3 regions of the Glaciimonas sp. GG7 genome follow, and region 2 is predicted to be linked to each of the others. Evidence: predicted binding sites of a transcription regulator. Region 2 holds the regulator's gene; each other region holds the start of a gene.

Region 1 (3,285 bases), on a different contig from region 2:
CTGCCATCTTTGACGCCGTCTTTGCGCAATTTGTCTTCAATCGCGGTCAGCTCGCCGTTGTCGAGTGCGTAGATTTTTTGTGCCGGTTTTTTGCCGCGTGCCGGCGCATCAACGCGGAACAATGGCGGTCTGGCAACGCAGATATGACCGCGATCGATTAATTGCGGGAAATGACGGAAAAACAGCGTCAGCAACAATACCTGGATATGTGAACCATCGACATCCGCATCCGACAAGATGCAGATTTTGCCGTAACGCAGGGTGCTGAAATCGACCGTGTCGTTTTTGCTGTGCGGATCAATCCCGATGGCCACCGCCATGTCGTGGATTTCATTGTTGGCAAACAGACGGTCGCGTTCGGTTTCCCATGAATTGAGTACCTTGCCGCGTAACGGCAGGATCGCCTGAAACTCTTTGTCGCGGCCCATTTTGGCAGAGCCGCCAGCAGAGTCGCCCTCGACCAGAAACAGTTCGTTGCGGCTGATATCGCTGGATTCGCAATCGGTCAGTTTGCCGGGCAAAACGGCGATGCCGGAGGTTTTTTTCTTTTCAACTTTTTGGGTTGAGCGCAGACGATTCTGGGCTTGCTTGATGACCAGCTCGGCCAGCTTTTTGCCGTATTCAACGTGATGGTTGAGCCATAACTCCAGCGCCGGTTTGATGTAGGTGGAGATCAGCCGCACCGCATCCCGCGAGTTCAGTCGCTCTTTGATCTGGCCCTGAAATTGCGGATCGAGTACTTTCGCTGACAACACAAACGAGACGCGCGCGAAGACATCCTCGGGCAGCAATTTGACGCCTTTCGGCAGCAAGGAATGCATATCAACGAAATTTTTGACCGCGCCGAATAAACCTTCGCGCAAGCCGGATTCATGCGTGCCGCCAGCCGAAGTCGGGATCAGATTGACGTAGGACTCGCGCACAATGCCGCCGTCTTCGGCCCATGCCACGACCCACGCCGCGCCTTCACCTTCAGCAAAACCTTCGGTCTCGGCAGTGGCGTATTGCTCGCCTTCAAACAACGGGATTAATGGTTCGGCGCTCGACGATTGCGCCATCGCCTCCATCAAATAACCGCGCAGGCCCTGATCGTATTGCCAGGTCTGGCTATCGTTGGTTTTAGCGTTGAGCAGCGTGACTTTGACGCCCGGTAGCAAGACCGCCTTGGAGCGCAGCAGACGCTGCAGTTCGGGTTGCGAAATGGCAGGGGAGTCGAAATATTTCGGGTCCGGCCACGCGGTGACGCGGGTGCCGGATTTTTTATCGTCGCGCGCTTGTGGCCGGGTTTTCAGTGGCTCGATCACGTCGCCGCCGGAAAACGCCAGTTGGTGCACGCCGCCTTCGCGCCAGACCGTGATTTCCAGCCGGGTCGATAGTGCATTGGTGACTGAGACGCCAACCCCATGCAGGCCGCCAGAAAATGCATACGCGCCGCCGCTGCCTTTGTCGAATTTTCCGCCCGCATGCAAGCGCGTGAAGACGATTTCAACCGTGGGGACTTTTTCTTCCGGGTGCAGACCGACGGGAATGCCGCGTCCATCGTCTTCGACACTGACGCTGCCGTCGACATTAAGCGTGACCAGAATATTTTTGCAATAACCGCCAAGCGCCTCGTCGGAGGCGTTATCGATCACTTCCTGGATGATATGCAACGGATTTTCGGTGCGTGTGTACATGCCGGGGCGTTGCTTGACAGGCTCTAAGCCTTTCAGGACGCGAATGGATGATTCGCTGTAGTCGGGAAGCGGGGTTTTTTTAGTTGCCATGCAATGTAAGTTGGTTACGATGTTGGTTGTTGTCTTTTAATTATTAACTGTGCGTCGTCAATAGCGATATTGACGTAAATATCTGCCTGTTGCGCATTCTAATGAAAAAATCGACAGAACTACAGGGGAGGGTGTACCTGTTTATAAAAACAGTTGTTTTAAGTGCGAAATGGAAAAATAAAAGCCTGACATGCAGACTTTTATTTGCGGCATCACTTGTTTCCAGGATTATTTACTCAGCAACCGCATCCCGCGTTCCAGCCCATCGATGGTCAACCCAAACATGCGCTGATGCATCAGTTGCCGAATGATGTCTACCGATTGACGATATTGCCAAAGCGGCTCCGGTTCAGGGTTGAGCCAGATATATTTTGGAAAAGCATGGGTGAACCGCTGCAACCAATCAGCCCCAGCTTCGTCATTGCTGTACTCCATAGAGCCGCCCGGTTGCAGAATTTCATAGGGACTCATGGTTGCGTCGCCGACAAAAATCAGCTTGGTGTCGGGCTTATATTTACGCAGGATGTCCCAGGTTGAAAAGCGCTCTGCATGGCGCCGGTGGTTGTTTTTCCAGACATAGTCGTAGACGCAATTATGGAAATAAAAGAAATCCATGTTTTTGAATTCCGCTTTGGCGGCCGAAAATAACTCTTCAGTGCGGGCGATGTGGTCGTCCATGCTGCCGCCGACGTCGAGCAGCATCAATACTTTGATGTTGTTTTTACGCTCGGCCTGCATCTTGATATCCAGATAACCGGCATTGTTGGCGGTGGCGCGGATGGTGTCGGCTAGCGCCAATTCTTCGGCGACGCCTTCGCGTGCAAATTTGCGCAGCCGTCGTAGCGCGACTTTGATGTTGCGGGTGTTGAGTTCGCGGTCATCGTCGTAGTCTTTATAGGCGCGTGCTTCCCATACTTTTACGGCGCTACGATTGCCGCCGCTGCCGCCCATGCGGATGCCTTCCGGGTTGGTTCCCCCGTGCCCAAAGGGCGAGGTGCCGCCGGTGCCTATCCATTTATTGCCGCCTTCATGACGGCCTTTTTGCTCTTCGAGTAATTCTTTGATCCGGTCCATCAGTTTGTCGTAGCCAAACTTTTCGAGCTGAGCCAGTTGCTCCGGGGTCAGATCGCGCTTCATGCGTTGCAGCAGCCAGTCGGGCGGGATGTCGGGGTTCTTCTCAAAAATGGTCTGGATGCCTTTGAAGTAGCGGCCGAAGGCCTGGTCGAACTTGTCAAAGTGGGCTTCGTCTTTGACCAGCGTGATGCGGGCCAGGTAATAGAAATTATCCAAAGACGGCGCAATCACCTGTTTTTGCAAGGCTTCCAGCAAGATCAGGAATTCCTTGATCGAGACGGGGATTTTGGCGTCTTTCAGGGTGTAGAAAAAATCGATCAGCATTACTGGTTCCGCCTAGCGATTTTTACGGGCCATGAAAACGAGGCGCTCGAATAAATGTACATCCTGCTCGTTTTTGAGTAGTGCGCCGTGCAAAGGCGGGACGATGGTTTTCATATCGCTG
Region 2 (3,285 bases):
AACGGACGGGTATTGACGTTGAGTATTTGTTTGGCGCGGTGGCGATTGATGCGCCGTTAATTGATTGGTCAGGTAACTGCGGCAATTTATCTGCTGCGGTGGGGCCCGCAGCGTTGTACATGGGCTTGGTGCCACAGAATGGTCATTCTGATCAAAACTTCGCCACGATACGTATCTGGCAGCAAAATATAGGGCAGTTAATCGTGGCCCGGATGCCGATTCTCAGCGGACTGCCAGATGAGGGTGGCAACTTTCAAGAGGACGGAGTGGCGTTTGGCGGCGCTGAAATCTCGCTTGAATTCATTGAGAGTGACGAGCCAGTCATTTCTTTATTACCGACGACTAATATTGTTGACGTTCTCAATGTTCCTGAATTTGGCTGTATCGAAGCCACACTGTTGACGGCAGGCAATCCGACGGTGTTTGTTGATGCCTGCGCACTTGGTTTGACTGGACGGGAGTTGCCGGACGAAATCAATGCAAACACAGCCCTGCTAATGCGTTGCGAGGCTATCCGGGCGCATGCTGCGGTAGTGATGGGGGTGGCAGAGTGTGCCGAAAGTGCAACGCGGAATCGACCGGCTACGCCAAAATTGGCGTGGGTGTCGCCGCCAGCATCGTATGTCAGCAGTGCGGGTGTGACGATTCATGACGATCAGATTGATGTAGTGGGGCGCATTTTGTCGATGGGGAAACTGCATCACGCATTTACTGGTACCGGGGCAATTGCCCTGGCCGTTGCGGCGGCGCTGCCAGATTCAGTGGTTGCGCGCAATTTAGGTACGGGAAACGAAGATGAGAAACAGGCCCTGATTCGGATCGGGCATGTTTCTGGCAGGCTTATGCTGGGTGCTACCGTGAGACAGGAAGGGCGCAAGTGGCAAATGGAAAAAGCCATTTTGTCGCGTAGCGCCCGGTTGATTATGTCGGGCCAGGTACATCTTCCGTGATCGACTGTTTACATCCAGTTGCGTAATAACCCGACGACTAAGCCCTCTAGCGCAAAGTCATCCTTATCTTCGTCGATAATGATGGGTTCGAAATCAGGGTTTTCGGGTAAAAGTTGAATCACTGAGTCGGTCTTTTTATACGTCTTGACGGTGACGTCATCGCCTATCCGGGCGACTACAATTTGTCCGTTTTTGACATTTTGCGTTTTCTTAATTGCCAGCAAATCTCCATCCAGAATCCCTACATCGCGCATGGACAGGCCACGTACTTTGAGCAGGTAGTCTGGCTTGGCGCTAAATAAAGCCGGATCAACGTTATAGCTGGCTTCAATATGCTCTTGCGCAAGAATAGGGGAGCCAGCGGCAACCCGTCCAACCAATGGTAAATTAATCTGCAGCAAGGCTGGATGGGGCAATGTTCCCATGCCATCTCTGGACAGACCACGCGACGAGCTCGGGGCCTTAGCCAGTATGCGAATGCCGCGGGATGTGCCAGGAGAAATTTCGATTGCCCCCTTACGTGCTAGTGCTTGTAAATGCTCCTCAGCTGCATTGGGAGAGCGAAATCCGAATACCGTCGCGATTTCTGCCCGGGTCGGCGGAAAGCCGGTGTTTTCAATAGCGTCTCTTATCAGATCAAGAACTTCTTGCTGGCGGGTGGTTAATTTGATCATATTGGTGGCTATCGATAAATGATGGGGTGGTACAAGTATATGCAATTAACCTGTATTTTTGTACAGTAATTATGGGAATGCAAGCAATTTAGAAAGTTATATGCATCATATGAATAAACGTGTGACGACATTGAATTTTTAACCATTACACTGTATAGTGCTTGGTTTTCCTCTTCCCACACTCGTCTTGACGCCGAGGTGGGCTATTTCAACAGTCCAAAAAGGAGCTTACATGCGTCATTATGAAATCGTATTTATCGTCCACCCGGATCAAAGCGAGCAAGTGCCTGCAATGATCGAACGCTACAAGGGTATCGTCACAACACGTGGTGGTATCGTTCATCGCGTTGAAGATTGGGGCCGTCGTCAGTTGGCATATCTGATCCAGAAATTGGCAAAAGCACACTATGTTTGTTTAAACATTGAGTGCGATAGCGAAACACTGGCCGAAATCGAAACTGGCTTCAAATTCAATGATGCCGTTTTGCGTCACCTGACTGTCAAGCTGAAAAAAGCTGAAACTGGTCCATCGCCAATGATGAAGGCTGTGCAAAAGGAAGATGCTGCTAAAAGCCATCGTACTGAAGCACCAGCCGCCGCACCTTCGGCACCAGCAGCAGCTGCCTGATTTTCGATTAACTTGCATTCACATTTCCACATAAACCGGAGTGAACCAATCTAACAACGTGTTTCATTTGATCGCCGAAATCGCAGAACGCGAAGTATTGCGTTATACGCCGGCTGGTATCCCGATCGTTTCAGCAATATTGCTCAATCGCTCGTCGCCAAATGAAGCAGGGATACAACGTCAGGTTGAATTCGAAATTGCCGCGCTCGCCATTGGTGAGATTTCGGGAAGGTTCAATCAGACAATGTTGGGTGGTTTGTACTGGTTTGAAGGATTTTTGGCACGCAAGAGCCGTAATGGCCGAAGTCTGGTATTTCACATCACTGAATTTGCTGCAGCTGAAACTGCAGCCTAATTATTTATACAGGAGCCTCAAATGGCATTCGGTAAAAAGTTCGATAAAAGTAAATTAAAAAATAAGCGTCAACAACAAAACCCGCTGTTCAAACGGAAAAAGTTTTGCCGTTTCACAGCAGCTCACGTTGCCAGCGTTGATTACAAAGACGTCGATACGTTGAAAGATTTCGTTCAGGAAAATGGCAAAATCATGCCAGCACGCCTGACAGGTACTAAGGCAATTTATCAACGTCAGGTAGACACCGCGATCAAACGCGCACGTTTCCTTGCGTTGTTGCCGTACACCGATCTGCACAACGTTTAATTGACGACTTGAATTAGGAGAAAAATATGCAAATTATTTTGTTAGAAAAAGTCGTTAATGTCGGCAATCTGGGTGACGTCGTTAAAGTAAAAGACGGTTTCGCACGTAACTTTCTGATCCCGCAACGTCTGGCTCGCCGCGCTACAACCTCAGCTCTTGCTGAGTTTGAAGTCAAGCGTGCTGAACTTGAAAACATTGCAGCTGCAAAATTGGCTACTGCTCAAATCCAAGGCGAAAAACTGAACGGTTTGACCGTGAAGATTTCACAAAAATCAGGCGTTGATGGTCGTTTGTTCGGTTCAGTTACTAACGGTGATATCGCTGAAGCATTGACCAAGCAAGGTTTTGCTGTTGATAAATCGCAAGTGCGTT
Region 3 (3,285 bases), on a different contig from region 2:
GACGGCCTGCACTGCACGATGAGAAAATCCCCTCTGTAGCAAAAATCGCATTTGCTTGACACGTTCGCTCGCGTCGGCTGGCTGATGATCGAATTTTTTATGCCAGACTTCACGGGCACGGGCTACTTCGCCATCGGCAAGCTGGGTCTTAATCGTGCTGATGGCATCGGGATCGATACCGTGACTTTTTAATTCCATCAAGATGCGACTATTGCCGAAGCGACTGGCGCGGCGATGAATGAGAGACTCCGAAAACCGCTCTTGGGATAAAAATGTTGATGCTTCCAGCCAATCGAGCACCGTCTCAATATCGTCCCCCTCTTGCGCATATCGGGACAACTTGCGTCTTAATTCGATCCGGCTATGCTCCCGCATCGATAAGTAGCGGAGGGCTCGCCCTTTAAGACTGATTGTTGGTTTTGCCATTGCAGCTATCCAGGATCATGGTAAAGATAATACTGATCTTATTTTCACCCGAAAATAAGAAATCGGACGGTGGGTTTGATCCCTTACCGTCCGATTTAGTCCCTATCAGGACTTACGCAAATTGCCCCAGCGGCGTTATCTTTCCTGGCATTACTTTCGTAATATCTTCGTCAGTCTGCCTTGCTGGGACCATTTTGCGTAAGTCCCTATATTAGGATCTGTTCTACTCTACTTTTGCTGCCGCGGCAGCTTCCTTGGCAGCTGCTTTTTCAGCAGCCTTGACAGCCTTCTCTGCTGCTTTATCAGTTTCTGCAGGAGCTGCGCCTTCCAGCAACGGCACACCTAATGAGGCACGCACTTTGTTTTCGATTTCACGCGCCAGTTCCGGACGCTCTTTCAGATAGTTACGGGCGTTGTCTTTACCTTGACCAATACGCTCGCCGTTGTAGCTATACCACGCACCCGATTTTTCGACGATTTTTGCGTCTGAACCAAGGTCCAGAATTTCGCCTTCACGTGAAGTGCCCGAGCCGTACAGAATATCGAAATGCGCTTCCTTAAACGGCGGCGCGATTTTATTCTTGACAACCTTGACACGTGTTTCATTGCCAATGACTTCATCGCCGGATTTGATGGAACCGGTACGACGGATATCCAAACGAACCGAAGCGTAAAATTTCAGTGCATTACCGCCGGTCGTGGTCTCAGGATTGCCGAACATGACACCGATTTTCATACGAATCTGGTTAATAAAAATCACCAGCGTATTGGTACGGTTGATGCTGCCAGTGAGTTTACGCAGCGCTTGCGACATCAGACGCGCTTGCAGACCCGGTAAGGAATCGCCCATGTCGCCTTCAATTTCAGCACGTGGCGTCAGCGCTGCAACGGAGTCAATCACAATCAGGTCAACACCGCCGGAGCGTACCAACGCATCGGTAATCTCAAGCGCCTGCTCACCGGTATCGGGTTGTGAAATCAGCAGATCGGCCAGATTAATACCAAGTTTTTGCGCATAGCCAACGTCAAGCGCGTGCTCAGCATCGATGAACGCACAAGTACCGCCCAGCTTTTGCATTTCAGCAATGGTTTGCAGCGTCAATGTGGTTTTTCCTGATGACTCAGGACCGTAGATTTCGACCACGCGACCACGTGGCAAGCCACCCACACCCAGTGCGATGTCCAGACCTAATGACCCGGTAGAGACGACCTGCACCTCTTCAATCACCGCGCCATCGTCCATACGCATGATGGAACCTTTGCCGAATTGCTTTTCGATTTGTGCCAACGCCGCAGCAAGTGCCTTGCTTTTATCGGGATTCGGGGCGGATTTCTTATCGTCCATGGATGTTCTTTCGGCAAAAGGAGGTGGGGGACTAAATGAATAGACGGTACTGTATAAAAAAACAGTGTTATTTGCAAGCGTTACCGGAATTAAGTTCAGAGTGTTGCTAATTCGGTTTGGCAAGCACGCATTGTAAACCTGTTTGAAGGCGAACTCGGGCGTAGCATTATCGGTGTATCACCACCAATAGCGCCCGTGCCTCGGCTTTGCCGATATTGCGGATGGCGTGATGCTTGTCTGCAGCGTAGCGCGCCGTGCCGCCAATTTTCAACTTTTTCTTAACGTCATCGACAACAACTTCGACACTGCCATGCAGCACGGTCAAATGTTCCATCGTCCCCGGATCATGCGGCGTGGACACCAACGCCCCCTCCGCCGCTAACGTCAATTCATACCATTCATATTTTCCGGCCAATTCCATCGGCCCCAAGATCCGCAGCACATAACCGGCGTGAATGCCGGGCAACGTCGGGGTTTCGTGCGGGTCCATGACATGAATGACCTCTTTGTCAGAGGTTTCCGTCGCCAGTAATTCTTCAATCCCGATGCCCAAAGCATTCGCCAGTCGCCAGGTCACGGCGATGGTTGGATTCGCTTTTTCGCGCTCAATTTGCGAGAGCATGGATTTCGACACGCCAGCCGCCCGGGATAAATCGTCCAGCGTCAGCCCGCGCTTCAGACGCAGTCTTTGTAGCGTCGCGCCTACTTCGGGTGGCGTGTTGTGAGGTATCGGTGCATTCATAAAAGTCGCTTGCTATGTTTAATGGCGGTCGGTAATATCCACTATATCGAATATTTGTTCGATATAGTGGATTTACATATTCATATTGAACAGCATCGTACCAGACCCCACCAAAACCCGTTCCGGCAGTAAAATTTTAGTACGTGCACGCTCACGACAAGGACCTGAAATGACCCCGACCAATGCGAAAGCCAGCTTCTACACTGGCCTCGACAACAATCTGAATGCCTTACGCGAGCAAGGTCTCTATAAACCAGAACGGGTCCTTAGTTCACGACAGGGAGCCGAAGTTATTTGCGACGATGGCAGAACGCTCATTAATCTTTGTGCAAACAATTATTTAGGCTTGTCCGGCGACGAAAAACTGGTGCAGGCGGCAATCGATGCTACCGAGCAATACGGCTATGGGCTGTCTTCCGTACGCTTTATTTGCGGCACCCAAACCGTTCATAAAGAACTGGAACAGGCCTTGTCAGCCTTTCTGGGAATGGAAGATACGATTCTGTACGCCGCCGCATTCGATGCCAACGGCGGCTTGTTCGAGCCTCTCTTCGATGAGCAAGACGCGATCATCTCCGACACACTCAATCACGCCTCCATCATCGACGGCATTCGCCTGTGCAAAGCCGCCCGCTTCCGCTATACCCACAACGACATGGATGATCTGGAAATCCAGTTGCAGGCCGCTGCCGACAAGCGCCACAAAGTCATCGTCACCGACGGCGTCTTTTCGATGGATGGCACGATAGCGCAACTCGATAAGATCTGCGAT

The links. Region 2 encodes LexA, which represses DNA repair genes until DNA is damaged. Its sites were predicted from a motif close to ACTGTATNNNNATACAGT; they were not measured.
Region 1: a site for LexA is predicted at 1,903-1,920, ahead of ACVBEF_RS12805 (DNA topoisomerase IV subunit B). Genes of this name have one in related genera too.
Region 3: a site for LexA is predicted at 1,820-1,837, ahead of recA (recombinase RecA). Genes of this name have one in related genera too.

What each region holds. Positions count from the first base shown of each region.
Region 1 covers NZ_JBRIIQ010000050.1:12,846-16,130, reverse strand. Annotated here, with positions in the region: gene ACVBEF_RS12805 (DNA topoisomerase IV subunit B) at 1-1,766, opposite strand, end outside; gene ACVBEF_RS12800 (vWA domain-containing protein) at 1,995-3,164, opposite strand; gene ACVBEF_RS12795 (AAA family ATPase) at 3,177-3,285, opposite strand, start outside.
Region 2 covers NZ_JBRIIQ010000006.1:19,630-22,914, forward strand. Annotated here, with positions in the region: gene prpF (2-methylaconitate cis-trans isomerase PrpF) at 1-950, shown strand, start outside; gene lexA (transcriptional repressor LexA) at 959-1,624, opposite strand; gene rpsF (30S ribosomal protein S6) at 1,857-2,252, shown strand; gene priB (primosomal replication protein N) at 2,293-2,607, shown strand; gene rpsR (30S ribosomal protein S18) at 2,629-2,913, shown strand; gene rplI (50S ribosomal protein L9) at 2,940-3,285, shown strand, end outside.
Region 3 covers NZ_JBRIIQ010000011.1:12,080-15,364, forward strand. Annotated here, with positions in the region: gene recX (recombination regulator RecX) at 1-426, opposite strand, end outside; gene recA (recombinase RecA) at 650-1,771, opposite strand; gene ACVBEF_RS04775 (helix-turn-helix domain-containing protein) at 1,938-2,513, opposite strand; gene kbl (glycine C-acetyltransferase) at 2,683-3,285, shown strand, end outside.